DNA from 4 places in the Clostridium cochlearium genome. Region 2 is predicted to be linked to each of the others. Evidence: predicted binding sites of a transcription regulator. Region 2 holds the regulator's gene; each other region holds the start of a gene.

The links. The regulator Rex, encoded in region 2, represses fermentation and respiration genes when NADH is low (regulators of the CRP and FNR family bind a similar motif). The targets are predictions, from matches to a motif close to ATTGTTAANNNNTTAACAAT.
Region 1: CKV72_RS06375 (flavocytochrome c) is a predicted target of Rex. The motif match lies at 5,038-5,057, and genes of this name have one in related genera.
Region 3: CKV72_RS08405 ((2Fe-2S) ferredoxin domain-containing protein) is a predicted target of Rex. The motif match lies at 3,873-3,892, and genes of this name have one in related genera.
Region 4: CKV72_RS06185 (flavocytochrome c) is a predicted target of Rex. The motif match lies at 3,584-3,603, and genes of this name have one in related genera.

The regions. Positions count from the first base shown of each region.
Region 1 covers NZ_LT906477.1:1,299,539-1,307,603, forward strand. Annotated here, with positions in the region: gene CKV72_RS06350 (hypothetical protein) at 1-901, shown strand, start outside; gene CKV72_RS06355 (hypothetical protein) at 950-1,372, opposite strand; gene rpsA (30S ribosomal protein S1) at 1,440-2,603, opposite strand; gene CKV72_RS06365 (spore germination protein GerW family protein) at 2,768-3,112, shown strand; gene CKV72_RS12400 (FMN-binding protein) at 3,164-3,532, opposite strand; gene CKV72_RS06375 (flavocytochrome c) at 3,539-4,987, opposite strand; gene CKV72_RS06380 (response regulator) at 5,105-5,803, opposite strand; gene CKV72_RS06385 (ATP-binding protein) at 5,781-7,397, opposite strand; gene CKV72_RS06390 (D-alanyl-D-alanine carboxypeptidase family protein) at 7,572-8,065, opposite strand, start outside.
Region 2 covers NZ_LT906477.1:2,095,196-2,103,260, reverse strand. Annotated here, with positions in the region: gene CKV72_RS10335 (ABC-F family ATP-binding cassette domain-containing protein) at 1-1,712, opposite strand, end outside; gene CKV72_RS10330 (redox-sensing transcriptional repressor Rex) at 1,879-2,514, shown strand; gene CKV72_RS10325 (short-chain-enoyl-CoA hydratase) at 2,754-3,536, shown strand; gene CKV72_RS10320 (acyl-CoA dehydrogenase) at 3,550-4,689, shown strand; gene CKV72_RS10315 (electron transfer flavoprotein subunit beta/FixA family protein) at 4,707-5,486, shown strand; gene CKV72_RS10310 (electron transfer flavoprotein subunit alpha/FixB family protein) at 5,507-6,517, shown strand; gene CKV72_RS10305 (3-hydroxybutyryl-CoA dehydrogenase) at 6,579-7,427, shown strand; gene CKV72_RS10300 (iron-containing alcohol dehydrogenase) at 7,597-8,065, shown strand, end outside.
Region 3 covers NZ_LT906477.1:1,708,941-1,717,005, forward strand. Annotated here, with positions in the region: gene CKV72_RS08390 (NADH-dependent [FeFe] hydrogenase, group A6) at 1-653, shown strand, start outside; gene CKV72_RS08395 (SpoIIE family protein phosphatase) at 702-1,877, opposite strand; gene CKV72_RS08400 ([Fe-Fe] hydrogenase large subunit C-terminal domain-containing protein) at 1,874-3,598, opposite strand; gene CKV72_RS08405 ((2Fe-2S) ferredoxin domain-containing protein) at 3,595-3,843, opposite strand; gene CKV72_RS08410 (cell wall-binding repeat-containing protein) at 4,016-6,190, shown strand; gene sdaAB (L-serine ammonia-lyase, iron-sulfur-dependent subunit beta) at 6,306-6,992, shown strand; gene sdaAA (L-serine ammonia-lyase, iron-sulfur-dependent, subunit alpha) at 6,993-7,865, shown strand; gene CKV72_RS08425 (5'-nucleotidase C-terminal domain-containing protein) at 7,916-8,065, opposite strand, start outside.
Region 4 covers NZ_LT906477.1:1,258,127-1,266,191, reverse strand. Annotated here, with positions in the region: gene CKV72_RS06205 (chloride channel protein) at 1-600, shown strand, start outside; gene htpG (molecular chaperone HtpG) at 768-2,642, shown strand; gene CKV72_RS06195 (hypothetical protein) at 2,662-2,880, opposite strand; gene CKV72_RS06190 (TspO/MBR family protein) at 3,023-3,511, shown strand; gene CKV72_RS06185 (flavocytochrome c) at 3,691-5,484, shown strand; gene tnpA (IS66 family insertion sequence element accessory protein TnpA) at 5,740-6,072, shown strand; gene tnpB (IS66 family insertion sequence element accessory protein TnpB) at 6,066-6,416, shown strand; gene tnpC (IS66 family transposase) at 6,506-8,065, shown strand, end outside.

The DNA of each region.
Region 1 (8,065 bases), 800 kb from region 2:
TATTCAGGGTGCTCCAAAGATAATAGCTGATGGAGCCTCTATCTCAGTAAATTCAGTAATATCTGCCTCTCTACCTTTAGTTTTAATTATGGGAAGTGTCACTACCATCGTTGCTTTTATTTTGTTGAAAAAGGATATAAAAAATGGAAATCTTAATAAAGATGAGAATATGTCCGTTGAGAATGGTACACATACTGGTGAATTTGAAAATATATTATCTAAAAATGCTAAAAAAGGTTTTTCTATTTTTATAACATTAATGTTTGCTTTAGATATATTTTTAATGTACAAATTAAATCTTCAAGGTGGAGATGCCACTGCCTTAATTGGAGGAACTTCTATAACTATTTTAATAATTTTAACTCTTTACACTAAAGGAAAAAATGCTTCTTCCTTGGTTACCTCTTATATTGTAGATGGTTTTTTATTTGGATTTAAGGTATTTGGTCCCGTTATTCCTATTGCTGCTTTTTTTTATTTAGGCGATTCTGGGTTTATAACAGTGTTTGGAAATATATTACCTAATGGTTCTAAGGGAATTGTCAATGATATAGGATCATTTCTTGCAAATTCTGTTCCAGTTAATTCATTTATGTCATGTATTACCGTTACAGGAGTTGGTGTACTCACAGGATTAGATGGCTCCGGATTTTCAGGTCTAGCTTTAGCCGGTTCTGTAGCAAAAATATTTGGAATAGCCTTAGGGAAGGGTGTAGAAACCTTAACGGCATTAGGACAAATTTCTACAATTTGGGTTGGAGGTGGAACATTAATACCTTGGGCATTGTTGCCTGTAGCTGCTATATGTAAAGTAGATCCTTTTGAATTAGCTAAGAGAAATTTCAAACCTGTAGTCATAGGTCTCATAGTCACAACTTTTTTCGCTATGTTTATAATATAACAAAAACTTGCAGTTAATAACTGCAAGTTTTTATTTACTTTAATTTAATTATTCTTCATCTAAGTCAAATTCTTCAAAGTCTACTTCTCTGTTGTACATCATAGGCTCCATTTCTCCACATTGTCCCATCATAGGGTGCATTCCATAGCATCCTCCAGGCATCATAGGATACATTCCACCACATCCACACATCATAGGACACATTCCATAATGCATTCCCTGATACATACCAGGCCACATGTTATCCTGCATACCACAAATATTTTCTCCCATGTACATAGGACTTGCACTGCTCATATCCTTACATACCATATCTTCTTTACTTTCTTTTGCCATTGGCATAATGTAATTTGGAGGACATAGTGGAGTTAGACCACACATATTGCAAAGCGGTCTATTCATACTATCCTCATCACACATACTATCCATATAGCAATCTTTCATGTAGTTACAAAACATATAATCCTTCATTACACACCTCAATTAAATTTTTACTACATTAATAGTATATGTAAGCTTAATTTCTTTGTTACTTCTTTTAGAATTTAAAATCTTTTAATTTATCACCTAAAATTTCTCCTAAAGATACTCCCTCTTCTTTGTCACTATACTTTTCTACTTCAACAGAATTTTTATTTTCTACTGCCTTCTTACTTAAAGATATTTTTTTATTTTCTTTATTTATATCTAAAATTTTAACTTTAATTCTATCTCCTACTTTTAATACTTCCTCAGGCTTTAGTATTCTCTCTTCACATATTTCTGATATGTGTAATAGTCCTTCTAATCCATCTTCAAGCTCTATAAATGCTCCAAATTCAACTAATTTTACTACTTTGCCTTCTTCTATAGTTCCTATTTTATGATTGTCTAATACTTTTTTCCAAGGATCTTCTTTTATATCTTTAAGAGCTAAACCTACTCTTTCTCTGTCCCTATCCACATTTAATACAAAGACTTCAACTTCATCTCCTTCTTTTACAACTTCTGAAGGATTATTAATTCTCTTCCAGGAAAGGTCATTTAAGTGTACTAACCCTTCTATTCCTCCAATATCTACAAATGCTCCAAATTTTACAAGTCTTACTACTTTACCGCTTATTTTCTGCCCTTCTTTTAGTGTTTTCCAAAGTTCTTCTCTCTTTTTGGATAGTTTTTCCTGCTCTACTTCTTTTGCTGATAGCACTAATTTATTTTCTTTTTTATTAAATTCAATTATTTTTACATCTTTTTCTTTTCCTAATAATTCATTTAAATCTTTTACAAACTTAGAAGAGATATGGGATGCTGGTATAAAAGCTCTAACTCCATTTATGTGAGTTATTGCTCCTCCCTTTACAATTTCTTCTATTTTTATTTTAAATACATTTCCTTCTTTGAAATCTTTTTCTATCTTATCTAAAGTTCTTATTTTATCCGCTATTTTCTTAGATAAAATAACATTTCCTTCTCCATCATTTAATTTAACTACATATACATAAATCTCTTCATCTTTTTTTAATTCTTCTTTAAAAGCTATATCCTCTAAATCCTCTTTTTTTATAATTCCATCTGCCGCATATCCTATGTTCACTAGTACCTCATCTTCAGATACAGATATTATTCTTCCTTTTACAATGTCCCTTTCTCTAATTTTTTTCATAGTTTTGTCTATTTCTTCCATCATATTCTCCATGGTTAAATCTTCATTTATTTTATTCATAGTAACTCACCCCGTTAATTTTCTAATATTCTAAATAAGCTAAATTTATTATATCAAATATTTTATAAATAGTACAATTCATTGATATAATATATTACAATTATGGGATAATTATAATATGTAATGTTTTATTCACTATTAATTAAAAGAAAGGATTGTTTTAATTGAATTTAAATAATATAGATGCTTTTATAAAAGAATTTCAAGATTCTTTTGATGAAAATATAATAATTGGGAATGAAATAAAAGTAGAAAATATTATATTAATACCTTTAATTAATATTTCCTTTACCTATGGAACATCTGAAAACTGTAATAAAATCAAAAAATTTATGAGAAATAAAGATAGAAAAAATAAAAACTTAGGTTTATATCTAGGTTCAAATGTATATGTATCAGGTGTTTTAATTATAAAAGATGGTGAAGTATCCTTCATATCTACTAAAGAAAAAACGCCTATAGAAAATATAAGTGAAAGTATAAGTAATTTTTATTCTAAAGATGCTTAAAGGAGATAAACAATTTATTTGTCTATCTCCTTTAATTATATTAATTTTATATTATTTTGCTTCCTTTAAAGCATTATTTACTGCTTCTTTTACAGCATTACTAGATACTGTAGCTCCACTTACTGCTTCTACTTTTTCTGTTCCTTGATTCTTAACTATTTCTGGAAGTACCTTTTCTTCTACACTGCCAAATATTCCATCAGTTTCTTTATGATCTGTTACTTTTACATCAGTAATTTTACCTTTTTCTACTTTAACTGAAACTGTTAGATCTCCATTGTGTCCTTTAGTTGTAGCTTTGTATTCTCCATCCTTGTATGCACTTTTACTTCCACAAGCTGTTAATGTTAAAACTGTTGCCACTGCTAAAATTCCTGTTATTAATCTTTTCTTCATATTAGATCTTCCTTCCCAATACATAAATTTTTACTTTGCTAATTTTGCTGCATTTTCTCCTGCTATTCTTCCAAATACTATTAGGTCTGCTAAAGCATTTCCTCCTAATCTATTTCCACCATGGATTCCACCAGTTGCTTCTCCTGCTGCATATAATCCTTTTATAGGTTGTCCATCCTTATTTAAAACTTCTGCATTTGTATTTATCTTTATTCCACCCATAGTATGGTGTACAGCTGGTTCTATTTCTATTGCATATAAATTTCCTTTTGCAAATTCAGTAGGCATATCAGCTCTATTAAAATCATTATCCTTTTTAGCTTTTACATATCCATTGTATGTATCAATTGTTTTCTTTAGTTCATCAGCATTTATTTTTAATTTTCCAGCTAAATCTTCTGGTGAATTTCCAACTGTTGTTAATTCCATTTCAATATATTTTTCTATAGCTTTTAAGCTTTTTCTAACATTTTCATCAAATACTAAATATGAAGTTTTTCCTTCTTGTTGTAAAATAGCCTTTGATACTACATCTCTTGTTTCCATTTCATTTACAAAACGTTTTCCTTCTCTGTTTACAAGTATAGCACCATTACCTCTAACTGCTTCTGTTATCATTATACCCTTTTCTGGTACAACTGTAGGATGTGTTTGAATTTCTTCCATTTGAGTTAATTGCGCTCCTAATTTTTCAGCCATTAAAATTCCATCACCTGTAGCACCTGCATGGTTTGTAGTTCCAAATCCTTTTAACTTATCATTGTATTTTACAAACATTTCTTCGCTGGCACCAAATCCACCTGTAGCTATTATAACAGCCTTAGCTTCTATTGTATATTCTTTCTCTTCTTTATCTACAGCTTTAACTCCTGTTATATTTCCCTTATCATCTTTAAGTATTTCTGTAGCTTTATTCATAGTTCTTACATCTATTTTCTTATCTTCTGCAGCTTTCTTTAAAGTTTTAACTATTTCTGATCCTACTGCACCACCACCTGTTGGCCTGTGTGCTCTATTTTCACTTGCTCCTCCAAGTCTTCCTACATCAGTTAAATCTGCTCCTAAATCAGCTAACCACTCTACAGCTTCTGCTGATTTTTCTGTTAAAAGTTTTACTAATTCAGGTTCTCCCTTATCATGTCCACCTTTCATAGTATCTTTATAAAATGTATCTACGCTATCTTGGATTTTCTTTTCTTTTTGGAACTTAGTTCCGGCTGCATTTATTCCTCCAGTAGCTCTTAGAGTATTACCTCCTACCATTGGCATTTTTTCTAAGACAATTACATCTGCTCCTGCATTTTTTACTTCTACTGCAGCAGCAAGACCTGCTCCTCCTGCACCAATAACTACTACATCAGTTTTTTCATTTTTACCTTCGCTTGTACTTGTAGTTTTAGTATTTCCACCACAGCCTGCCATAATTCCCATAGTAAGCATTGCTGTAGTTACTATAGCTGTAAGCTTTTTAAAATTCATTTGGCAATCCTCCCTTTATTTTGTCAAATCTCTTCATTTAATTACAGTTTATTGTTAAATTAATAACTTTTCAATATTAAATAAATATTGTTATTTTTGTTCATTTTGTTCTCAACTTTATTTAACTTTATACTTATGCTTAGGTCTTCCAACTTTACCGTACTCTAACTTAAAATCTAACTTACCTTCTCTCTGCATATACTCTAAGTATTTTCTTATAGTTATTCTAGCCATACCAAGCTTTTTTGAAATATCTTCTGCAGTAAAATAATTATGACTTTTACATATATAGTTCCAAATCTTTTCATAGGTAAATTTATTTAACCCTTTAGTTAAATGATCATCTTTTTTTAATATATCCTTTTTTTCATATTCCTCATAATTTTTATTGCTTATTAATTTATCTATTGTTGTTTGTTCTAATTCTTCTACATTTTCTAATTTTATATATTTATCTCTGTAATTTTTAAAGGTTTCTTCAAATCTATTAAAAGTAAAAGGCTTTATGATATAATCAATAGCACCATACATTAAAGCTTCTTTTAAAGAATCCTTGCTTCTATCTGCTGTTATTATTATAGCATCTAATTTTATTTCATCTTTTCTTAATTTTTTAAGAAACTCCAGTCCATTTTCTCTTGGAAGATATATATCTAAAAGAATTAAATCTAAGTTATTTTCTGATACTATATATTCATAAGCTTCCTTTAAGTTACTCGCTTTTTTACAAACTTTAAATCCCTCTATTTTTTTTAAAAATCTGTAGTTGATTTCCATAACCATTGGATCATCTTCAATTATCATTACATTTATCATATGTACTATTTCCTTTCATAGGTATATTTATAAACCAAGTTGTTCCACATTTATTAGAAATAAATTGTATATTTCCAAACTTATCTTCTATTATATTTTTCACTATATACATACCTAATCCTCTACTACCAGGCTTAGTTGAAGTATCCTTTAAATATATTTTATCATCAATTTCTTTTGAAATACCCACTCCATTATCTTTTACCATTAAAAATAGTTCTTTATCATCATTTCTAATTTCTATTTCTATTTTCCCAGTGCCATCAACTTTTACTGCATCTATAGAATTGTCTATTAAATTTCCTACTATAGAACAAATTTCTTCAGAATTCATTTTTATTGGAAGTTTTTCTAAAGAACTACTTTCTTTTATAATAAAATTTATTTTTTCTTCTTCACATTTATTGTATTTTGCTAGTAAAAGCCCCTGTAATGGTACGATTTTTATATTTTCATTTATTAGTTCACTTATTTCTCCTCTTTTATATGCCAATTCAGAAATATAATCTACCACCATATCATATTCTTCTATTTGAATAAGACCAGATATGGTATGAAGTTTATTCATAAATTCATGATTTTGTGCTCTTAGGGACCAAAGTATTTTTTTTGCTCCTGTTAATTCTTCTGCAAGTTCTTTAATTCTTGTTAAATCTTCAAAAGTAATAACTAATCCCATAAAATTTTCTTCTTTATCTTCCAATATACTATAATTACACATAAGGGTTGTCCCATTTTTTATTTTATTTTCTACATTCATTAAAGGCTCTTTAGTTTTTAAAACCTCTAATATACTTTCGTCTGACATATAATTAAGCACACTTTTTCCTAAATCTTTATTATTTATACCTAGGAGTTTTTCTGCACTTTTATTATAGTTCAAAATATTACCACTTTTATCAACAGCAATAATTCCATCTTCTACACTTTCTAATATAGCATCTTTTAAACTTAATAATAGTGCTATTTCTTTAGGTTCCAATCCGTAAATACTATCTTTTATGCTATAAGCTAATAAATAAGCTCCTAATATTCCTGTAATTAATCCTAGTAAAATAAAGGGAATGAATTTTGAAAGATTATTGTAAACTTCTAAGTTTACATTTCCTTTTAATATTCCAACAGATACAGCCCCTATTTGTTCTCCATCTTTGTAAACTGGTGCAAATCCTCTAATAGATACTCCCAAAGTTCCCTCAGCCTCTGATACATAAGATTCTCCCGAATTAATTACTTCTACATGATCTCCACCCTTTATTATTTTTCCTATATTTTCTTCTATAGGATGAGAATATCTTATGCCCTCCATATCTATTACTACAATAAAAGTTACATTGGTTTTTAATCTTACTCTTTCAACATAATACTGAAGAGCTAGAGAATCTTTTTTATTTAAATTTCTTTTTATTTCATCAGTCATAGCTAAAGTTTGAGCTAATCTTAAAACTTCTTTAGATCGTTCTTTTTCTATAAGGTTTTTCATTTCTTTAAAGGATAAATAACCTATAATTGAAATAACCGTTACCAATATAGTAAATACATACAAAGTAATTTTTATTTTTAAGGTTACTTTATCTCTTAATTTTGATTTCATTTAATTTAAATGTCTCCTCTCCAAATGTCAATTAATAACTCTTTCATAAGTTTCCACTCCTTTTTAAACATACATACAAAATTATTATATCAAATATTTATTATTGGTGGAAACCTTTGTTAGTAAAGAGTTAAGAATAAATAACTTTCTAAACTCTTTACTAACTGTCAATTGTTATCTAAAAAAATCTTTTAAGAAAAAAGATTTTTTTAAGATAGGTACCTTATAATTATTCTTTGCTACAAGATTTTCTGTAAATATGAGTTTATCTTCCTTAAATACATTTATGCTTCCAATTTTATCTCCCTTGTATACATTATTGTTTATTTCATTGGGTACATTAATTTTTACATTATATTTAACTCCTTTTTCTGTCGGAATTATTATATCTTCTTTGCATATAACTTCCATATCTTTTTTATCTTTAGGAGCTTTAGCTAAAACTTCCCCTTTAGAATACAATTTTTTATATTCATAATTTTTCTCAACATAATTGTTTATTTTTATAGTCTCTTTCCATCTCCCTGGACAATTAAAAAGCACTATTATTACTTCCCTTCCTGAAATATCTACAGAACTTACAAGACATTTACCAGCCCCTCCAGTGTATCCTGTTTTAACTCCTGTAGCATTTGGAAGCTGCCAAAGTATTTTATTTATATTATGGT
Region 2 (8,065 bases):
TCTTTTTCTGCTTCACGTTTCTTCTTTTTCTCTATTTTAATCTGAGTTTTAGTCATACCTTCATTTTCTTCTAAGGATTCAAATCTAGATGGATTTTTCTTTTTTTCTATATAGTAGCTATAGTTACCTAAATATTCCTTGATTTCGTCTTCTTTTAGTTCATATATTTTATCTATAACTTTGTTTAAGAAATATCTATCATGGGAAATTACAAGAACAGTTCCATCATAATTTAAAATAGCATCTTCCAAGGCTTCCCTTGATACTATATCTAAATGATTTGTAGGTTCATCTAGAAGTAAAAAGTTAGCCTTAGATAGCATTAATTTTAAAAGATTTATTCTACATTTTTCCCCACCACTAAGTTTAGATATTTCTTTAAATACATCATCACCAGTAAATAGAAATGCAGCTAAGGCATTCCTAACTTCTGTAGTAGTCATATTAGGAAAAGCGTCCCAAACTTCATCTATTATTGTCTTATTAGGATCTAAATCAGATTGTTCTTGATCATAGTATCCTATAAATACATTTCTGCCTAATACTTTTTTACCTTTATCTGCAGATATTTTGTCCATTATTATCTTAAAAAGAGTGGTTTTACCTCGACCATTTTCTCCTATTAAAGCAGATTTATCGCCTCTTTTTATATCTAAGTTAATATTATTAAAGAGTTTTACGTCATCAAAGCTTTTAGCTAAATCTTCTATATGAAGAACATCATTACCACTTTTAATTGAAGCTTTAAATTTTATTTTTGCACTATTAGAATACATTATAGGTTTATCAATTTTATCTATCTTATCTAGAGCCTTTTGTCTACTTTCTGCAGCTCGTATACTCTTTTCTCTATTAAAAGATCTATATCTTTCTATAATTTCTTCTTGTCTTTTGATTTCAGCTTGTTGAGCTGAGTAAGCTTTCAACTGAGCTTCATAATCTTTCTTTTTAAATTCCATAAACTTTGTATAATTTCCATCAAAAGATTTAAATTGGTTGTTACAAATTTCCATAGTCTTATTAGTAACAGAGTCTAAAAAGTATCTATCGTGGGAAATTATTAGCAAAGTTCCTTTATGATTTTTTAAATATTCTTCCAACCATTCTATAGCATCTAAATCTAGATGGTTTGTAGGTTCATCTAATAGTAATATATCTGGATTTACAAGTAATAATTTACAGAGAGCTAAACGAGTTTTTTGCCCTCCACTTAATATATTTACAGGAGTATGAAAATCACTTTCTTCAAATCCCAATCCAGTTAGAACTCTATTAATTTCACCTCTATAAGTATATCCACCTCTTAAAGTGTATGTTTCTACAGCAGTTGTATAATTTTTGATAATTTTATCATGATATTCTGCATTAGAAGCATCATAAGGCTCATTCATTTTTTCTTCTAACTCTGATATTTTTTTCTCTAAGTCTATAAGATTTTTAAATACACATAACATTTCGTTATATATAGTTTTGGAAGATTCTATAGAATAATGTTGAGGAAGATATCCAATTTTTTTATTCTTTTCTACAAAAATTTCACCAGCATCATAATCTAATTCATTAGCTAATATTTTTAATAATGTAGATTTTCCAGAGCCATTAGGTCCTATTAAACCTACCTTTTCGCCATCTTTTATGTTAAAAGATATATTATGTAAAATATTATCTATACCATAACTTTTGCTAAGGTTTTTACAACTTAAAATAATCATTTACTTATTCACCTCTCACCTATAATATTCTACTATGTAAAAATAAAATTTTGTAGAGGTATTTTAAATTTGTTATAATTAGATAGTATGAAATCATATATTGTGATAAAATATATAATCAGTTAGTAACTATAAAAAATATGGTATTAAACTTAAGAGGTGAACTATGGATAAAAAAAGAAATATTTCTATGGCTGTTATAAAGAGGTTACCTAAATATCATAGGTATCTAGAAGAGCTGTTGAAAAATGAAGTAGATAGGATTTCCTCTAAGGAACTTAGCAAAAAGATAGGATTTACAGCATCACAGATAAGACAAGATTTTAATTGTTTTGGCGACTTTGGGCAACAAGGATATGGATACAATGTAAAGGAGCTTCATGCTCAAATAAGCAATATATTAGGATTAACTAAAGAATACAAATGTATTATCCTAGGTGGTGGAAATATAGGTCAGGCAGTAGCCAACTATAATAAATTTGAAAAACTTGGATTTAAATTAGAAAGTATTTTTGATATAAATCCTAAACTAGTAGGACTAAAAATAAGAGATATAGAAATAAAAGATATAGATACTTTAGAAGATTATCTAAAAGAGAATAATATCGATATTGGAATTATATGTGTCCCTAGTAGAAGCGCTCAAAAAGTATGTGATATTTTAACTAGAAATAATGTAAAAGGAATATGGAATTTTGCTCCTGTAGATCTAAAGGTTCCAGAGGAAGTCTTTGTTGAAAATGTACATTTAAGTGAAAGCTTACTAACATTAAGTTATTTGATGAATGAACAAGAAGGATAGTCATCAAATAAAAATAAGGTGCTTGTTGTAAACATAACAAGCACCTTATTTTTATTTGAAAGTTTTAATTTATTATAAATTTAGTAAAAGTTTGTATTGAAAATAAAACGAATAGAGTATATAATTATATTTAAGAAAAAGGAGTTATTTTTTTTGTGTGTATTTGTTATAATATTAACAAATAATTAATAAAATAGTTATTTGTTAATAAGCATGTAAAGTAGGAGGGAATTTATACTATGGATTTTAAAAATCTTATCCTAGAAAAGGATGGTAAAATAGCGGTTTTAACAATTAATAGACCTAATGCTCTAAACGCTTTAAATAGTGAACTGCTAAAAGAACTAGATTCTGCTATTGATTGTTTATCAGAAGATGATGAAGTATTAGCAGTGGTGCTTACAGGGGCAGGAAAAGCTTTTGTAGCCGGTGCAGATATAGGAGAAATGAAGGATCTTACTGTAAGTGAAGGTAGAAAATTTGGTACACTTGGAAATAAAGTATTCAGAAAGTTGGAAACCTTAGAAAAACCAGTTATTGCAGCAGTTAATGGATTCGCTTTAGGCGGAGGTTGCGAAATATCCATGGCTTGTGATATAAGAATTGCTTCTGAAAAGGCTAAATTTGGACAACCAGAAGTTGGTTTGGGAATAACACCTGGCTTTGGAGGAACTCAAAGACTAGCTAGATTAGTTGGACCAGCAGTAGCTAAGGAATTAATATATACAGCAGATATAATCGATGCAGAAGAGGCATTAAGAATAGGATTAGTTAATAAGGTAGTAGAAAAGGATGAACTTCTAGATACAGCTAAAAAAATGGCTAATAAGATAGCAAGTAATGCCCCTATAGCTGTGAAATTATGTAAATCAGCTATAAATAGAGGATTACAATGTGACATAGATACAGGGATAGCTTTTGAGGCAGAAGTATTTGGTGAATGCTTCTCTACAGAAGATCAAAAAGAAGGTATGACAGCATTTCTTGAAAAAAGAAAAGATAAATGCTTCAAAAATAGATAGGAGGTAGGAATAAATGAATTTTGCATTAACTAGAGAACAAGAATTTGTAAGACAAATGGTAAGAGATTTTACTGAAAATGAAGTAAAACCAATTGCCGCAGAGATTGATGAAACAGAAAGATTCCCTATGGAAAACGTTGAAAAAATGGCTAAACTTGGTATGATGGGTATTCCAATTCCAAAAGAATATGGTGGAGCAGGTGGAGATGTATTATCATACATCATAGCTGTTGAGGAATTATCAAAAGCATGTGCAACAACAGGAGTTATAGTATCAGCTCATACATCTCTTTGTGCAAGTTTAATATATGAACATGGAACAGAAGAACAAAAACAAAAATACTTAGTTCCATTAGCAAAGGGAGAAAAAATAGGAGCTTTTGGATTAACAGAACCTAATGCAGGAACAGATGCAGCAGGACAACAAAGTATAGCAATAGATATGGGAGACCATTATTTATTAAATGGATCAAAAATATTTATAACAAATGGTGGAGTAGCAGATGTATTTGTAGTGTTTGCTATGACTGATAGAAGTAAAGGAACTAGAGGAATATCAGCATTTATACTTGAAAAGGGAATGCCTGGATTCTCAATAGGAAAAGTTGAAGATAAAATGGGTATAAGAGCATCTTCAACAACAGAACTTATTTTTGAAGATGTTAAGGTACCAAAGGAAAACTTGGTAGGTAAAGAAGGAAGAGGCTTTGGAATTGCTATGAAGACTCTAGATGGAGGAAGAATAGGAATAGCATCTCAAGCTTTGGGAATAGCACAAGGTGCCTTAGAAGAAGCTATAACATACATGAAAGAAAGAAAACAATTCGGAAGACAACTTTATAAATTCCAAGGATTATCTTGGATGATGGCAGATATGAAAGTTGCAATAGAAAGTGCAAGATTTTTAGTTTATCAAGCAGCATGGAGAAAACAAAATGGATTACCATATTCAGTAGAAGCTGCAATGGCAAAATTACATGCAGCTAATGTTGCTATGGATGTAACTACTAAAGTTGTTCAATTATTTGGTGGATATGGATATACAAAAGATTATCCAGTAGAAAGAATGATGAGAGATGCTAAGATAACTGAAATATATGAAGGAACTTCACAAGTTCAACAAATGGTTATTTCAGGAAGCTTATTTAGATAATAAGGAGGTCAAAGTACATGAATATAGTTGTTTGCATAAAGCAAGTTCCAGATACTACAGAAGTTAAAATAGATCCAGTAACAGGAACACTTATAAGAGAAGGGGTTCCATCAATAATGAACCCAGACGATAAAAATGCATTAGAAGAAGCTTTAAAATTAAAAGAAAGTAATGGTGCAAAGGTAACAGTAATAACAATGGGACCAGCACAAGCAGAAGACGTTTTAAGAGAAGCGTTATCAATGGGAGCAGATGAAGCTATATTAATATCTGACAGAGCTTTTGCAGGAGCAGATACATTAGCTACATCAACAGCCCTAAGCGCAGCTATCAAAAAATTAGACTATGATATAGTATTCGCTGGAAGACAGGCTATTGATGGAGATACAGCACAAGTTGGACCTGAAATAGCAGAAAACTTAGATCTACCTCAAATTACTTATGTAGAAAAAGTTGAAGTAGATGGAGAAGAATTAAAAGTTAGAAGAGCTTGGGAAGATGGATACGAAAATATAAGAGTAAAAACACCTGTTCTTTTAACAGCAATAAAAGAACTTAATGAACCAAGATATATGCACGTAGCTCATATATTTGGAGCATTTGATAAAGAAATAAAAGTTTGGAATGCAGACTTTTTAGATGTAGATAAGTCCCTTCTTGGATTAAAAGGATCTCCAACAAAAGTTAAGAGATCAACAACAAAAGAAGCAAAGGGAAAAGGTGAAGTTGTAAACCTAACTCCAAAAGAAGCAGCACAATGTGCAGTAGCAAAACTAAAGGAAAAGCACTATATCTAATAAAATAGGAGGGATAAAAGATGAATATAGCAGATTACAAAGGTGTTTGGGTATTCGCTGAACAAAGAGATGGTGAATTACAAAAAGTTTCACTTGAACTTTTAGGAAAAGGAAGAGAAATTGCAGATAAACTAGGAGTAGAGTTAACAGCTCTTCTTTTAGGAAATAAAATAGACAGTATAGCAGAAGAATTAGTAGCATATGGAGCTGATAAGGTAATATATGCACAAAATCCTCTATTAAATCACTATACAACAGATGGATATGCAAAAGTTATATGTGATCTTGTAGCTGAAGAAAAACCTGAAATAATTCTTGTAGGAGCAACATATATAGGAAGAGATTTAGGACCAAGAGTTGCAGCAAGATTAAGAACAGGACTTACAGCAGACTGTACAGGACTTGACATAGAAGAAGGAACTAACAATCTATTAATGACAAGACCTGCATTTGGTGGAAATCTTATGGCCACAATAGTTTGTGGAGAACATAGACCACAAATGTCCACAGTTAGACCTGGAGTTTTTGAAAGACTTAAAAAAGATGCTGGCAGAAAAGGCGAAGTTAAAAAGATAGAAGCTAAATTAGAAATGTCAGATATAAGAACAAAAGTAGAAGATGTTGTTAAAATAACTAAAGATGTTATGGACATAGGAGAAGCTGAATTCTTAGTATCTGGTGGTAGAGGAATAGGATCAAAAGAAAACTTTGAACTATTAAAAGAACTGGCAGAAGTTCTTGGTGGAAGTGTAGCAGGATCAAGAGCTGCTATAGACAATGGATGGTTAGACAAGGATTACCAAGTAGGTCAAACAGGAAAAACTGTAAGACCAAAGGTTTATATAGCAGTAGGTATATCTGGAGCAATCCAACACTTAGCTGGAATGCAAGATTCAGATTATATAATTGCTATAAATAAAGATGAATCTGCTCCAATAATGCAAATTGCAGATTTAGGATTAGTTGGGGATTATAATAAGATAGTACCTGAATTAATAGCTAAATTAAAAGAAGAGAAAGAAGAAAACTAATATATTAAATAAAATTTATTAGTATATGAAGTTTTTTAAATATCTTTAGGAGGGGAACAAAATGAAAAAAATATGTGTACTTGGCGCTGGAACAATGGGAGCTGGTATAGCTCAAGCATTTGCAGCAAAGGGATATGAAGTAGTTTTAAGAGATATAAAAGATGAGTTTGTTGAAAGAGGAATAAAAGGAATAGAAAAAGGATTATCCAAACGTGTATCCAAAGGAAAAATGGCTCAAGAAGATATGGATGCAATTATGGGTAGAATAGAAGGAACAGTTGATTTAAATAAAGCTGCTGACTGTGATTTAGTTGTAGAAGCTGCTGTAGAAAATATGAAGATAAAAAGAGAAATATTTGCTGAATTAGATAAAATATGTAAACCAGAAGCTATATTATCCTCAAATACTTCATCATTATCTATAACTGAAATAGCAACAGCTACTAATAGACCAGATAAAGTTATAGGAATGCACTTTTTCAATCCTGCTCCAGTAATGAAACTTGTTGAAATAATAAGAGGAATGGCTACATCACAAGAAACATTTGATGCAGTTAAAGAAGTTTCAATAGCTATTGGAAAGGATCCTGTAGAAGTTGCAGAAGCTCCAGGTTTCGTTGTAAATAGAATATTAATTCCAATGATAAATGAAGCAGTAGGAATTTATGCTGAGGGTATAGCAACAGCAGAAGATATTGATAAAGCTATGATGCTTGGTGCAAATCATCCAATGGGACCATTAGCACTAGGAGATCTTATAGGCTTAGATGTATGCCTTGCTATAATGGATGTTTTATACACAGAAACTGGAGATACTAAATATAGAGCACACTCATTATTAAGAAAATATGTAAGAGCTGGATGGTTAGGAAGAAAGACTAAAAAAGGATTCCACGATTACTCCAAATAATATAATAAAAGCCATTGGGTAACTCCTATGGCTTTTTATATCCAATATATGGGCACGTTAAGAGAATATAGGGAACAAAAATGAACCTATGGATAGTAAAGACTATATATGTAAATAATAAACTTTAAGTATAAATAATATGAAAAACATGTATGGGGAGGATAATATTATGAAGAGATTTACAATTCCAAGAGATATTTATTATGGTAAAGGATCATTAGAAGTATTAAAATCTATTAAGGGGAACAAAGCTGTTATAGTAATCGGTGGTGGATCAATGAAAAGATTTGGCTTCTTAGCTAAAGTAGAGGATTATTTAAAAGAAGCAGGCATAGAAACCAAATTAATAGAAGGTGTAGAACCAGATCCTTCAGTAGAAACAGTTATGAAGGGTGCAGAAATTATGAGGGAATATGAACCAGATTGGATAGTATCCATAGGTGGGGGATCACCAATTGATGCAGCTAAAGCTATGTGGCTTTTTTATGAACATCCTGATTTAACTTTTGAAGAAGCTGCTGAGAAGGTGCTTAGTCTTCCAGAATTAAGAAGTAGAGCTAAATTTATAGCCATACCATCTACAAGTGGAACAGCTTCTGAAGTAACTGCTTTTTCAGTAATAACAGATTATAAAAAAC
Region 3 (8,065 bases), 390 kb from region 2:
TTGCTAAAAAATACGAAGCTAATAGACCTGAAATGAGTACTAATGGTATATCTGATGTGGATATAGTTGTAAGTACAAGAGAAATGGCAAAAATGATTAAAGAGGCTGGAATAGATTTTAATTCTTTACAAGATGAAGACTTTGATAATCCCCTTGGTGAGTCCACAGGAGCAGGAACTATATTTGGTGTAACTGGTGGAGTTATGGAAGCCGCTCTTAGGACAGCTTATGAATGGATAACTAAAGAAGAACTTCAATATGTAAATTTTGAAGCATTACGTGGATTTGATGGAATTAGAGAAGCCACTATAAAAATTAAGGATCAGGATATAAAAGTAGCTATAGCCAGCGGTCTTGGAAATACTAGAAAACTTTTAAAAGCTATACAAGAAGGTAAGGCTCATTACCATATGATAGAAATAATGGCTTGCCCTGGTGGGTGTATTGATGGTGCTGGACAGCCTTACATTCATGAAGATATTAGTATATTACAAAAAAGAGCTGAAGCCCTATACAGAGAAGATCAAAATAAAATAATAAGGAAGTCTCATGAAAATCCTTTTATAAAAAAATTATATGATGAATTCTTAGGAGAACCTTATGGTGAAAAAGCTCATAAATTACTTCATACAAGCTATGTGAAAAGAGATTAATTAAAATTTAAGGAGAACTTGCCAGCAATTTAGTAAGTTCTCTTTATTTTAAAATTCTATTAAATTTACCTCTTTCCCTAAAGATTTTAAAAGTTCCTTTAATTCCTTTACTAATTTTAGTTTTATTCCTAAATCCACTGGTAAATCTGGATTTTGATGAGCAGGATTTACAGCTTTTCCTGACCATATATTTAAATGAGTACATTCATGCAATAATATATGTGCTAATTTACTAGCTCCATCCTCCTTACTCACTTCATAATATTTACCTGGGAAAGATAAGGATTTTTTATACTCTTTTATAATTTCTATGGTTTTATTTAATGTAATAACTCCTTCTGTAATTAAATCAAATCCTTCCATAAATGCTATAGGTGGTATATCTTCACTAAAAGAATCTAAATCAACTATAAGTTTTTTACCTAATTCTCTTGATGCGATGTTAGCAGCAGTTCCACCACAAATTATTTTTTTCCCTTCTCTATTATTTATAAATTTACTTATTATCTCTTCATCTTTTTCTCTATTTTTAGGAGGTCCTGTAAATAAATCTACATATTCTGGTCTTTTTATTTTTATATTGACCACTGTTGCATCATCTCCTGGTTTATGACCATATAAATCCCAACAAACTTCTACTAAATCCTTTGCTATACTGTGGGCATCGTTTTTATTTTCTATATTTCTTTGTATATAATTTAACACATTATCCCATGTCCATCCAAAATTCATGGTATTTCCTAAGCCTGCATGAATTATTCCATCACTTACTATTGTTATAGAGTCACCAGGTTTAACATTAAAAGTACTTTCATAGATTTTTCTATTATTTATTATTAGTTTCTTTTTCCCAATATTTTTTTCTTGTTTTCCGCTTAATATAAATGCTTTAGGATTATCATATTCAGCCATATATACTTTGCCTTCATTACTAATTTTTATTAATGTGAATGTGGAATAGGCAATTTCTCTTTCTTTACATACAGGCAAAGTACTAGCTATAGTATCTAAAGTTTCATAGATATCTGCCCCTTCTTTTAGCATAGTTGCGGATATTTTAGTAGTTAAAGTAGCCAAAATATTCGCCTTAACTCCACTTCCCAATCCATCTGCAAGAACTATTATAGTACACTGAGGTAGTTTTACAATCTCCACTTTATCTCCGCAAAGTTCTTCTCCATATTTTGTTAAACTACAGTGAGCAACATCTATAAAAATCTTCATCTAATTTCACCTTCTTCTCCTTCCACCACCTTTTTTAACTTAGTTAATGTGATTTTAGTTTCTGCAGTAGTTTCACCAAGGAGACTTGCTATTTCTTGAGCTACTCTCATCTGTTTTTCTATTACTTCTTGAGCTGCATTAAAAGTGTTCTCCTTAACTTTTAAAAGTTCTTTTCTATTTTTTTCTTCTTCCACTATATTTGCCATAGAAGCTACAATTATATCTTGTTTAGGTAAATAAACAATGTTTTCAATAAAAACCAAATCATATTGTGACACTATTATTTTTTTACCTATTATGCTTTTTCCTGTATTTTTTACTTCTCTAAAATCTTCCTCATTCATTAATACAGATATAGACTTATCTCTAACATTTTCGGCCTTCACTGTAAACATTTCTTCTCCTGCTGGATTTATTTCCTTTATTTTTAATTCTCCATTTAATACTAAAACACAAGTACCAGAGTGTTCAAATATAAAGTTACTCATACTTTCTGCCTTATTTCGCATATAATGAAGACACATATTTGTCTCAGCCATACCATTATAAACTGCTATAGCTTTTTCTCTACATGTATCATATCCACAAACACCACAGTTTAGCTCATCTTCCTCACTATACTTGCCCATACTGTTCATTATTTTTTCTATTTCTTCTTCTGTTGTCACTTTATCCTCAATGTTCTTAGGCATAAACTTTACAGTAAAATCTATATCCTTTGGAACTTGTATATACCTTTTAATTTTATTATTTTCTTTCTTATTTACATATTCTTTTATGCTTGATAATTTTTTGAAATATTCTCCATTTCTTTTTATAGAATGGGGTCCACCTACACAACTGCCTTTACAAGCACTAACTTCAACTAAGGTATTTTTTAAATATCCCTTTTTCATACTCTCAAAAATTTCTATGCACTCTTCTATTCCACTAATAGATATTTTTTTTAATTTCTTTCCCTCAATATTTCCTATGGCCTGTATTATTCCACCATGTATAGCATATCTTCTTCCTTTTTTAAAAGCTATATTAGTGGTTTCTATATGATTTTCACTATTTAAATCTATATTCTCTTCTTTTATCCATTCTTCTATTTCTTCATAAGTAAGTACTGCGTCTATAAACCTATCATTTAGTAAGTAATTATCAGCTTCTGATTTTTTAGCTATACAAGGCCCTATAAAAACTGTAAATGTATCTTCTCCATAAAGTTTTTTTATTATTTTCCCATGAGCCATCATAGGTGTATTTATAGGTATAACGTAATCTATAAGTTCACTAAAATATTTTTCTATTAAATGATTAACAGATGGACAACAGGTGGTTATATAGTTGTTTTTACTGGTACCTTTTATATAGTCATGGTAAAGCTTAGTTACAATTTCTGCACCTAAAGCTGTTTCTTGAAGATCACTAAATCCTAATTTTTTTAAAGCAGATAAAACTTTTCCATAGCTCTCTCCAAAATGTCCAAAAAAAGATGGAGCTATAGTAGCTACTATTTTTTTTCTTGCCAATATAGCATTTTTAACTATAGGTAAATCACTATAAATTCTTCTGGCATTTTGAGGGCAAATTTCTAAACAATGTCCACAATTTATGCATCTTTCTTGCACTATATTAGCTTTTTCATTTTCAAATTTTATTGCTTTTACAGGACAATATCTTAAACACTTATAGCAGTTTTTACAATTGGACATAGAAAAATCCATATACGTCATTTTTCTATCCTCCTCAATATAATTTCTTGAAAGAACTCTTGAACATTCTCTTTATTAAGGGAATAAATTTTATCTTCAACTCTTACACATACAGCTTTGGTACAATCCCCCATACAAAATTCTCCCTTTAAATTAACTTTATCTTTTACATTATATTTATCTACTAATTTTCCAAGGCTCTTTATTATATAAGGTGCTCCTTTTAAATGACAGGCACTTCCAACACATATACTTATTTCAATCATAAAAAACCCTCCCTAGTCAACTTTATCATATAGTTAATTTTTTATCAATCTTATAAAATAACTATTTTATTTCTTAAATTCTTCATAAATCCCTTGTCATATAGGTGTATATATATAATAATTAAGTTATAATGTATTATTTATTAATTTTTGGTAAAGGAGAGGTTCTATAATGAAAAAATTTAATAAAGCCCTTTCTTCTGCTGCTTTAGCAACCATAATTGCTACTACAAATTTATCTATGGTTCAAGCTAAAGTAGACAATAGATTGGGAGGAAAAAATCGCTATGAAACTGCTAAATTTATAGCTGAAAAATATTCAAATGGCACCATAGATAAAGTAATTTTAGCTAGTGGTAATGGTCCTTTTGATGCTTTGGTATCAAGTTTATTATCAAAAAAATTAAATGCACCTATACTTTTAGTAGGAGGCAGTAATAGTCAATACAAAGATGCTTTTAGTTATATAGACAAGCATTTAAGTAAGTCTGGAACTGTTTATTTTCTTGGTGGAGAAGCATCTATAAACAAAGATGTTGAAACTCGTGTAAAAAAATCAGGCTTTAAATTTAAAAGATTAAGCGGTAAAGATAGATTTGAAACAAATAATAGTGTTTTAAATGAAATAAATGCCCCAAAGGGTACCCCTGTTTTCTTAGTTAATGGATATGGATTTGCAGATTCCTTAAGTGTTTCTAGTATATCTGCAATAAAAGACTATCCTGTTATAATGACTACTAAAGATACTATACCAAGTAATTTAAAAGCTCAATTAGCTAAATTACAACCATCAAAAGTATATATAATAGGATCAGAAAATCTAATTTCTCAAAAGGTTCAAGAAGAATTATATAAAATAAATAAGAATTTAAAAATAGATGATGTTGTTAGAATATATGGTAATGATAGATTTGAAACAAATATTCTTATAAATAAAGCATTTAACATAAAATCTAATAATGCTTTTGTAGCATCAGGCATGGATTTTGCAGATGCCTTATCTGGAAGTGCTCTTGCAGGTAAATATAATGCTCCTATAATACTTACTAATAACAAGAACTTTCAAAATGAAAAAGATTATTTAGCTTCTACAAATTATAGAAACTTTTTCATACTTGGATTAAATGGTTCCGTAAATAAATCAATAGAAGGTATCTTAAATTCAGTTAAAGAACCTTCAAAAGCTACTGGTGAATTTATGGATAAATTAGCAAAAGCTGAAGAAATAAAAAATTGTGCAACTCAGTCTGATGTTACTATAAAATTTACTTCTAAAAATCTTCCTAGTGATATTCAAACAGGTTTTAATGCTTTCACTAAGGAAATAGGAGATACTATAACTGTTAAAACTAATGGTAAATTAGAAGCCCTTTCAGAAAATGAAGTTAAACAAGAATTCACTGCTAATTTAAAATTAGGTGGTTCAATGAAAGACAAAAATTTATCTTTCCCTATGTGGGCTTATACCAATGTTTCAAATAAAGCAAAACCAGAAATGAAAATAACCTATGGTATACCAAAGGATTTACTTAAAGATGTAGAAGATAAATCTCTTGACCAATTAAAAAATAAAGATTATATAACATTAGATCCATTTAATATGTCCATACCTGGTGAAGAAAGCAAAGCAGGATTTAGTATGGATACAGATAAATTAATATCTTTCTTAAAAGATAATGAAAAACTTTTAGAAAAAATCTCTCTTAGATTTGCTTCTGAATTTAATCCTAATTTAGATGTAGTTAAAAATGAAGGTAACGTTACTTTAAAAGACGGAAGAAAAACAACTTGTTATTCAATAGCTTTAAATAATGAAAATTTAGCTACTCTTCTAAGATATAGTGGAAATAGTATATTAAATATATTTGAGGATAAAGAAGTTGCAACTTTCATTAAATCTTATATGAATATATATATGGAATCTATGAACTTTGAAGGATTAAATAAAGATGAAATGATAGAAATGAAAAAAGAAATACAAAATAGTATAGATAATCTATTAGGCAATAGTCCTAGAAATTCTTTAGCTATGCACAAAGCAATAGATGGATTTAAATCTTTAAATCTATTAGGTAATGATGGCATAAAAATGAAGTTTTATCTAGATGACAAAAATATTCCTATATCTTCTGAAGGAGTTATAGATATAAATGTTAACTTTAAAAACTTTATTCCTACTGCTAATGGAGAAATTGGAATGAAGATAAACTTTAACAATTCTATGTCTAATATAAATGACAATAGTATAAAAGTATCTCTACCAGAAACAAATAAAGATAATTCCTTAGATTATTTTGAATTTCTTAATTCTTTAATGACCATAGAAGAAACTGAAGAAATTAAATAAATTACAAATTAACATATAAATCCCATGAGATTTCCTCATGGGATTTATTTATTGCAAAAAATAGTCTATAATGTATTGGAGCCCAATTTATAAATTCTATAAGGAGGATTTTTTAATGAGTAGAAATTTTAGTGTATTCGATATAGTTGGCCCCATAATGATAGGTCCATCTAGTTCTCACACTGCTGGTGCAGCAAGACTTGCAAAATTAGCCGCATCTATTGCTGGTGAGAAAATAAAAAAAGTAGATTTTCAATTACATGGTTCCTTTGCTAAAACATACAAAGGTCATGGAACTGACAAAGCTTTAGTTGCTGGAATTCTAGGAATGGATCCTTGGGACGATCGTCTAAAAGACTCTTTTAAAATTGCTAAGGAAAAAGGACTAGAAATATGTTTTTCTGAAGTAGAGTTAGAAAATGTACATCCTAATACAGTTAAATTTGTTATTACAAAAGAAGATAACTCAACCACTTCTGTAATTGGTTCTTCTATAGGTGGTGGAAATATAGTTATTTTTGATATAGATGGTCAAGAAGTTGAGTTTAAAGGAGATTATCCTACTCTAATGACTAAACATAAAGACACTCCTGGAGTAATTTCTAAAATTAGTACAATTATGTATAAAGACAATTTAAATATAGGCACTATGAAATTATATAGAAATGGTAAAGGGTCTATGGCTACTATGGCTTTAGAAACAGATAATGTAATCCCTCAAGCTACTATTGAAAAACTAAAAGAAATTCCAGAAATACATAGTATAAAAATAATAAATCCAATGGGGGAAGGAGAGGTTTAATTGTTTGTTAATACTGGTTTAGAGTTAATAAATATATGTAAAGAAAAAAATTTAAAAATATGGGAATACGGATTAAGTATTGAAATTGAAGAAAGCGGGAAGAGCCAAGATTTTTTAATAGATAAAATGAATCAAACTCTTCAGGTTATGAAACAATCTGCAAATTTAGGTCTAGAAAAAGAAGTCAAGTCTGTAAGTGGGCTTATTGGTGGAGATGCTTATAAATTAAATAAATACTCTCAAAGTGAAAAAACATTGACAGGGCCTGTTATAGTTAAAGCCATGGCTAGGGCATTATCTTCTTCCGAAGTAAATGCTGCTATGGGTAAAATTGTAGCCTGTCCTACCGCAGGTTCTTGTGGTATATTACCTGCTGCACTGCTTTCTGCTGGAGAAGCTTTAAATAAGTCTGATGAGGAATTAGTTAAAGCATTATTTACTGCTTCAGTTGTAGGAGTTATAATAGCTAAAAATGCTACTTTAGCAGGAGCTGAAGGAGGATGTCAAGCTGAATGTGGATCTGCTGCTGCTATGTCCGCAGCTTCCATTGTAGAACTTATGGGTGGAACTGTTGAACAATCTTTAGATGCAGCTGCTATAGTTATAAAAAATATATTAGGATTAGTATGTGATCCTGTTGCAGGTCTTGTAGAAATACCTTGTGCTAAAAGAAATGCTGCTGGCGTTGTAAGTGCCCTTACATCCGCTGACATGGTTATGGCTGGAGTAAAAAGTGCTATACCTTTTGATGACACAGTTTCAGCTATGTATAAAGTAGGAAGACAACTGCCTATGGAACTTAGAGAAACTGCTTTAGGTGGTCTTGCAACAACACCTACCGGACTTAAATTAAAAAATAAAGTATTTAAATAATAAACAGCATATATTGTGTGAAAATTTTTACACAATATATGCTCCTTTATTTAATGAACTGGTATTACTAATTTTTGTCCTATAAATATCAAATTAACATTTTTAATATTATTTGCTTTTGCTATTTTATCATAGGAAATATTATATTTCTTACCTATTAAATATAAACAATCTCCCTTTTTAACTGTATATATGATTTT
Region 4 (8,065 bases), 840 kb from region 2:
ATAAGATTTGTTACTTTTGTAGAAAAATTATTTGAAAAAATAAAAGTATATCCACCAATTAAAGGAATAATAGGTGGTGTTCTTATAATTTTAATAATATTTATAACAGGAACTACAGATTATTTAGGTATAGGAGAGGAGATAATAAATAAAGCTGTTATGGGATACAGTGTAAGACCTACAGATTTTATATGGAAATCTATAGCTACAGCTATAACATTAGGCTCTGGTGGTAGTGGAGGAATTCTTACACCAATGCTTTTTGTAGGAGCAGTTATAGGAAATTTATGGGCTTCTGTAGTTAGTGGTAGTGTTACCTTTTATGCAGCTGTTGGCATGGTAGCTTTTATGGCAACTTGTGCTAATACTCCAATAGCAGGTATAGTTATGTGCATGGAACTATTTGGATCAGAAGTTGGCATATATGCTGCAGTAGTATGCGTTGTAGGTTATTTAATAGTAGGACATAAAAGTATTTATCCAACTCAAATACTAGCAAAAAGTAAAACTCCTTCATTGTATATTGATACGAACTCTGAAATATTTAAAGCTGAAAAAAATATTAAAGTAAAAAATAAATTTTTTAAAAAAGAAAATTAACCATAATTATTCATTATTTGCTGTTCGCTGAACAAAAGCTGACTTGACAAAATTATCTAAATTGGTAAAATAAAATTAGCACTCAATAAAGAAGAGTGCTAATAAAAAGCTTAAAAAGGCATGGGCCTTTCATATTTTAATAAATTATAATGAAAGGAAATGATAAAATGGCAGTAAAACAATTTAGAGCAGAGTCAAAAAGATTACTAGATTTAATGATTAACTCAATTTATACAAATAAAGAAATATTCTTAAGGGAACTTATATCCAATGCAAGTGATGCTATTGACAAAAGATATTATCGATCACTTACTGATGAGAATATAAGTTTTAATAAAGAAGATTTTTACATAAGAATTTTACCAAATAAAGAAGAAAGAACTCTTACAATTATAGACACAGGTATTGGTATGACTATGGAAGAGTTAGAAAATAATCTTGGAACTATTGCTAAAAGTGGATCCCTTGCATTTAAAAATGAAATGGAACAAAAAGAGGGAATAGATATTATAGGTCAATTTGGAGTTGGATTCTATTCTGCATTTATGGTAGCGGATAAAATTATTGTAAAAAGCCGTTCTATGGATTCTAATGAAGCATATAAATGGGAATCAAAAGGAGTAGAGGGCTACGAAATTGAAAAATGCGAAAAAGATGAAGTTGGTACTGAAATCATATTAAAAATAAAAGAAAATACTGATGATGAAAATTATGATAAATTTTTGGAAGAATATACTATAAAAAATCTAGTTAAAAAGTATTCAGATTTTATAAAATATCCAATTAAAATGCATATGAAGAAAAGCAAATTAAAAGAAGGAACTAAAGACGAATATGAAGATTATATTGAAGATGAAACTTTAAATAGCATGATTCCAATTTGGAAAAAGAATAAAAATGAAGTGAAAACTGAAGATTACGAAAGATTTTATATGGATAAACATTTTGGATATGATAAGCCATTAAAATCAATTAGATCAAAGGTTGAAGGGTTAGTGTCATATACATTACTACTTTTTATACCATCTACAACACCATATGATTTTTATACAAGAAATTTTGAAAAAGGACTTGAGCTTTATTCAAATGGTGTATTGATAATGGAAAAGTGTGGAGATCTATTGCCAGATTACTTTAGTTTTGTTCAAGGTTTAGTTGACTCAGAAGATCTTTCTTTAAATATTTCAAGAGAATTACTACAGCATGATAGACAACTTAAACTTATTGCAAAAAATATAAAGGAAAAAATAAAAAGTGAACTTTTATCCATGCTTAAAAATCATCGTGAAGACTATATTAAATTCTACAACAATTTTGGAAGGCAATTAAAATATGGTATATATTCAGATTTTGGAGCTAACAAAGATACATTACAAGATTTAATTATGTTTTATTCCTCTACTGAAAAGAAACTTGTAACATTAGATGAATATATTTCTCGTATGAAAGAAGATCAAAAATATATATACTATGCTCCAGGAGAAAATATAGATAAAATTGAAAAATTACCTCAAACAGAGATGGTTAGAGATAAGGGATATGAAATACTATATCTCACTGATGAAGTAGATGAATTTGCAATTAAAATGCTTATGAATTACAAAGAAAAAGAATTTAAATCAGTATATAGTAAGGATTTAGGATTTGAGGCTGAAGAAAAAGATGACCAAAAGGAAAATGATGAAAATAAAGAAATATTTGAATTTATGAAGGATGTTTTAAATGGAAAAGTAAAAGAAGTTAGAGCATCTAAAAGATTAAAGAGTCATCCAGTTTGTCTTGCTAATGCTTCAGATATATCAATTGAAATGGAAAAAGTACTTAGTATGATGCCTAATAATGAAAATATAAAGGCTGATAAAATATTAGAAATAAATACAAATCATGATATGTTTAATACAATTAAAAGTGCTTTTAAAGATGATAAAGACAAATTAAAAATGATTTCAAATTTACTATACAATCAAGCTTTACTTATTGAAGGACTTCCAATAGAAGATCCTGTACAATTTGCAAATGATGTATGTAAATTAATTAAATAATTTATTTAAGAGGTAGCTTTTAACTAGAACTACCTCTTTTTTTATTGTTATTATCTTTAGATAAACTTTCAAGGTTTTGTTTTTGAGCTGCCATAACCAACATAAGGCTACCAATTGCAACAATAAGATTTCCAAGAACATTTAATTCATCAGCACTTTTCCCAGCAGATAATTCCAGAGCTATTATATTAGCAATAAAGGATAATTCCTCAGGACTTGCACAGTTGAAACCTCCCATTATATACAACTCCTTTATAACATATACTATATTTAATGCCATGGAATGAAACTTTGTTAATAGAATATAGTTAATATTAAGAGAAGTTTGTAGTTATTATATTGGTTATATATAATATAATTAATAAAAATGGAGGAGTGAAATGGTTAAGTCAAGTAAAGAAAAGAATATAGGATTACTTTTATTAATTATTATATTTATACAGGGAGTTGGTTTTTTATCAGGACGATTAGGCATGTCTAATCAAAATACTTATAATGATTTTGTAAAACCATCTTTTTCTCCACCAGGTTGGATATTTCCTATAGTTTGGGGTATACTATATTTTTTAATGGCACTAGCTTTTTATAGAATAATAATAAAAGGAAAACAAGGGGAAAATATAAATAAATCAGTTATATATTTTATTATACAGCTAACCTTAAATTTTTTATGGGCAATTATATTTTTTAGATTTAAACTTTATGGATTTGCTTTTTTAGAATTATTAATATTACTTGTATTCATTTTATTATCTATATTTGAATTTTATAAATTGGATAAAATAGCAGCCTATTTAATGATACCTTATGCTATATGGGTAAGCTTTGCAGGAATATTAAATTGTGCTATATGGATATTAAATAGGTGATTAAATAAAAGGGATAATTCTTAAAGTGGAATTATCTCTTTTAATGTTAAATGTTACCAAAATAAATATAATATTGACAGAATATTAACAATTAGGTACAATAATCATGTAAGTCCAAATATAGGTAGTTTACTATATATTTGAAAACGACTACGTACTGTAAAGATAGGGGGAAAAACATGAAAAAATTAAAATCATTAAAAAAAATTCTTTGTTTGGTATTCTGCCTTACACTAGTGACATCATTAATTGGTTGTCAATCTAAGGATGATAAAAAGGGAATATCATTTAAACCAGGCACATATCAAGGAACCTCAAAGGGACATAATGGTGAGCTTAAATTAGAAGTTACAGTGGACAAAGAGTCCATAAAAGAAATTAAAATGCTTGAACATAAAGAAACTCCAGGTATTTCAGATCCAGCCATAGAAAGAATACCTAAGGCAATTATTAATGATCAAAGTTTAGCTGTAGATACAATATCAGGAGCAACAGTTACTAGTCATGCTATTATCTCAGCAGTTACTAATGCCTTAAAACAATCAGAAGTAGACATGGAGGCTTTAAAGGTTAAAAAAGAAAAGAAAGAAGTATCTAGAAAAGCTGTGGAACATAATACTGATGTAGTAGTAATTGGTGGAGGCGGTGCAGGACTTGCAGCAGCAGTATCTGCAAACCAAAAAGGTGCAAAGGTTATACTTGTTGAAAAAATGCCACGACTTGGTGGAAATACAATTCTTTCAGGAGGAGCATTTAATGCAGTAGACCCAAAAAGACAAAAGGCACAAGGAATTGAGGATTCTATAGATAAACACTATACTCAAACCTATGAAGGAGGAGACAAGCTAGGCAACCCTGAATTAATAAGAACTCTTGTGGAAAATGCTTATCCTGCTGTTGAATGGTTAGAAGGTTTAGGTATGAAATTTAATGATAAAGTATTTACTGTTTTAGGAGGAATGTGGCCAAGAGCTCATAAGCCATCATCTCCAGTAGGAACAGGATTTATAGATACTTATTCTAAATATATTGATAAAAATGATGGTATTAAAGTACTACTAGATACAGAAGCAACAGAAATTATAATGAAAGATGGTAAAGCTGTAGGAATTAAGGCAAAGGGATTAGAAGAAAATCTTACTATACATGCTAAAAATGGAGTAGTTATAGCAGCAGGTGGATTTGCTGGTAATAGCAAGATGGTAGATAAATATAATAAAACTTGGCCTTCACTTACTAAAGTTAAAAGTACAAATCATCCAGGAGCTACAGGAGACGGTATAGTTTTAGCAGAAGCTGTTGGGGCAAACCTTGTTGGTATGGAAAACCTTCAATTATTACCAATGGGTGATCCTAACACTGGAAGTTTAAGCGGAAATATTGAACAAGGTGTTGAAAATCGTATATTTGTAAATAAATCTGGAAAGCGTTTTGTAGACGAAGGTGCTCGTAGAGATGTTATGACAAAGGCACTTTTAGAACAAGAAGATGCTTATATGTGGGTAGTTCTTGATCATAAAAATTATCCAACACCTGAAACAACTAACAACTTTAATGAAACTATAGAAGAACTTATAGAACAAGGCAGAGCATTTAAAGCAGATACCTTAGAGGAGTTAGCTAAAAAGATTAAGGTTGATCCTGCAAATCTTGTAAAATCAGTAGAAGAATTTAATAAAGCAGTAGATAGTGGTAAAGATTCTTTTGGAAGAACTTTATTTGATAAAAAAATAGATACTGCACCATTTTATGCAGGACCTCGTATGCCTACAGTTCATCATACTATGGGAGGTATTGAAATCAATAAAAATGCTGAAGTGTTAGGTAAAGATGGAAAAGTAATTCCAGGATTATATGCTGCAGGTGAAGTAACAGGTGGCATACACGGCAGCAACCGTTTAGGAGGAAATGCCTTAGCTGATATAACAGTATTTGGTAAAATAGCTGGTGAAAATGCAGCAAAGGCTAAATAAAACAGTAGCAATTTAATATTAAAAAAGGAATCATCATTATTTTGATGGTTCCTTTTTTAATGTTAGCTTGTACACAACATTTTATGAAATTATTGATATCTTTGTACAAATACTTTTAGTTCATTAATGGTGTCGTTAATTTCTTCTGTACTAGATAATATTTCTTCTGTAGTAAGCGTCAAAAATTAAGTATCTAGAAAACATACCCTCTCATTGATAAACTTAAGTAAAAGATTATCAATGGGAGGTTTACTTATGTATAAAAAATTAGATAATGATGCTTGGGAGGAATATTTAAATAAATTTAACTCTGTTAAAGATACAATAACAGTGAAAGATTTCTGTGCTGAGAATAACCTTAATAAGAGTCAATTTTATTACCATAAAAAAAGAGTAGAAAAGGCAATTGAAAGTAAAGAACCTGTTTTTCAGCCTATTTCTTTGAATAGTAAAGTTGATAATACTAAAGAAAATAAATCTACATTAAAAGAAGTAAAAATTAATGTAGGCAATGCTAATATCCTTATTCCTGTTAGCGAAGCTACTTTAATAACAGCAATAATTAAGGAGTTAATTCTAAAATGTTAAATATAGATAAGGTAGAAAAAGTCTATCTTGCCTGCGGTTATACGGATTTAAGAAAAAGTATTGATGGTTTAGTTATGATAGTGCAAAACCAATTTAAGTTAGATCCTTTTGATAAAGCACTATTTGTTTTTTGCAACAAGAAAATGGATAAATTAAAAATTCTTCACTTTGACGAAGGTTTTTGGCTATATTATCACCGTTTAGAAGCTAATCGCTTCAAATGGCCAGCGACAGCTGCCGATGCATTAAAGATTAATATTGATGAATTACGTTGGCTTTTAAAAGGCTATGAAGTAAGAACAAAATCTAAATTTAAACCTGTAAAAGCAAGTAACTATTATTAAAAAAATATCAACTTTGAACCCTTGAAGTATAGTAATTTCAAGGGTTTTGTGGTATAATAGAAATATCAAATAAAGCTAAAGGGGTAACTATGAGTCACGAATTTTTAACTAATGAGCTTGATGAAAATACAAAAGCATTAATTGAAAAAATGGAAAATGAAATTAATGAAAAAGATAAAGAATTAAGCTCAAAAGATGAAGAAATAAGAAAACTTAAAAATGAATTAGAATTCTTAAAAGGTGTTATATCTAATAGAAATAGAAAGATATTTGGAGCATCCAGTGAACAAGTAGATGTTAATCAATTATCTTTTTTTAACGAGGCTGAAAAACATAGTGATTCAAAGGTAGAAGAACCTACTTTAGAGGAAATTACATATAAAAGAGCTAAGAAAAGCAATTATACTGGAAAGAAAGATAATTTAGCTAATTTGGAAAGAGTTGTTGTTGAACATAAATTAGAAGGTGAGGATCTTAACTGCAGAGAATGTGGTAAAAAGCTTACTCCTATCGGAGTTAAATCTAGAAAAGAGATTGTTAAATACATTCCTGCTAAATTAATAATTGAGGATCATGTTATTTATAGCTACGCTTGTAAAACATGCGAAAGAGCCACTGGTGAAAGTAAAATAATTTCACCAGAAGCCCCTAAAACAATTTTTTATAATAGCATGGCCTCAAATGAGTTAATTGCACATACTCTAATACTTAAATATCAACATGCAATGCCACTATATAGGCAAGAAACTTACTTTGATATGATGGGAGCTACTCTTTCAAGGCAAACTCTATGCAATTGGACTATGTCTGCAGCAGATGCTTTAGAGCCGATATATAACCATATGAAAAAAGAATTGCTTAGCCGTAATTACATTCATGCTGATGAAACTACTCTTAAAGTAATTAATGATAATGGCAAAGATTCTAAATCTAAAAAGTACATGTGGTTATATATGAGTAATACTAACTCTAAGCCTGTGATCTTATATGATTACCAAAGCACTAGATCAAGCTCTTGCCCTAAAAATTTCTTAGGAGATTTTAAAGGTTTTCTCCAAACGGATGGATATAATGGATACAATTCCGTTAGCGGAGCTACAAGAGTATATTGCTTGGCTCACATAAGAAGATATTTTCATAATATAATAGTAGATTTAGATGAAGAAGCCCTAAAAAATTCTAGAGGAGTAATAGGGTTTAATTATTGTGAGCAAATTTATAAACTTGAAAAAGAACTTAGAGAATCTTATTCAAATGATGAAAATTATTATGATATTAGATTTAAAATAAGAACTGAGAAACTAGCTCCAATTATAGATAACTTTATTGATTATGTTGAAAGAGAAATAAAAGATGCTCTTCCAAGAAGTCCGTTAGGTAAGGCACTTGAGTATGCTAAAAAGCATTTACCAGGATTAAAAAATGTATTATTAGATGGTTCTCTAGAAGTTGATAATAATGCTGCGGAAAGAGCAATTAAGCCTTTCGTTATAGGAAGAAAAAATTTCTTATTTGCTAACACTGCTAAGGGTGCAACTGCAAGTAGCAATATTTATAGTATTGTTGAAACTGCCAAGGCTAATAATTTAGTTGTAGAAAGGTACTTAGTCTATCTATTTGATAATCTATCAAAGATAGATATATACGAT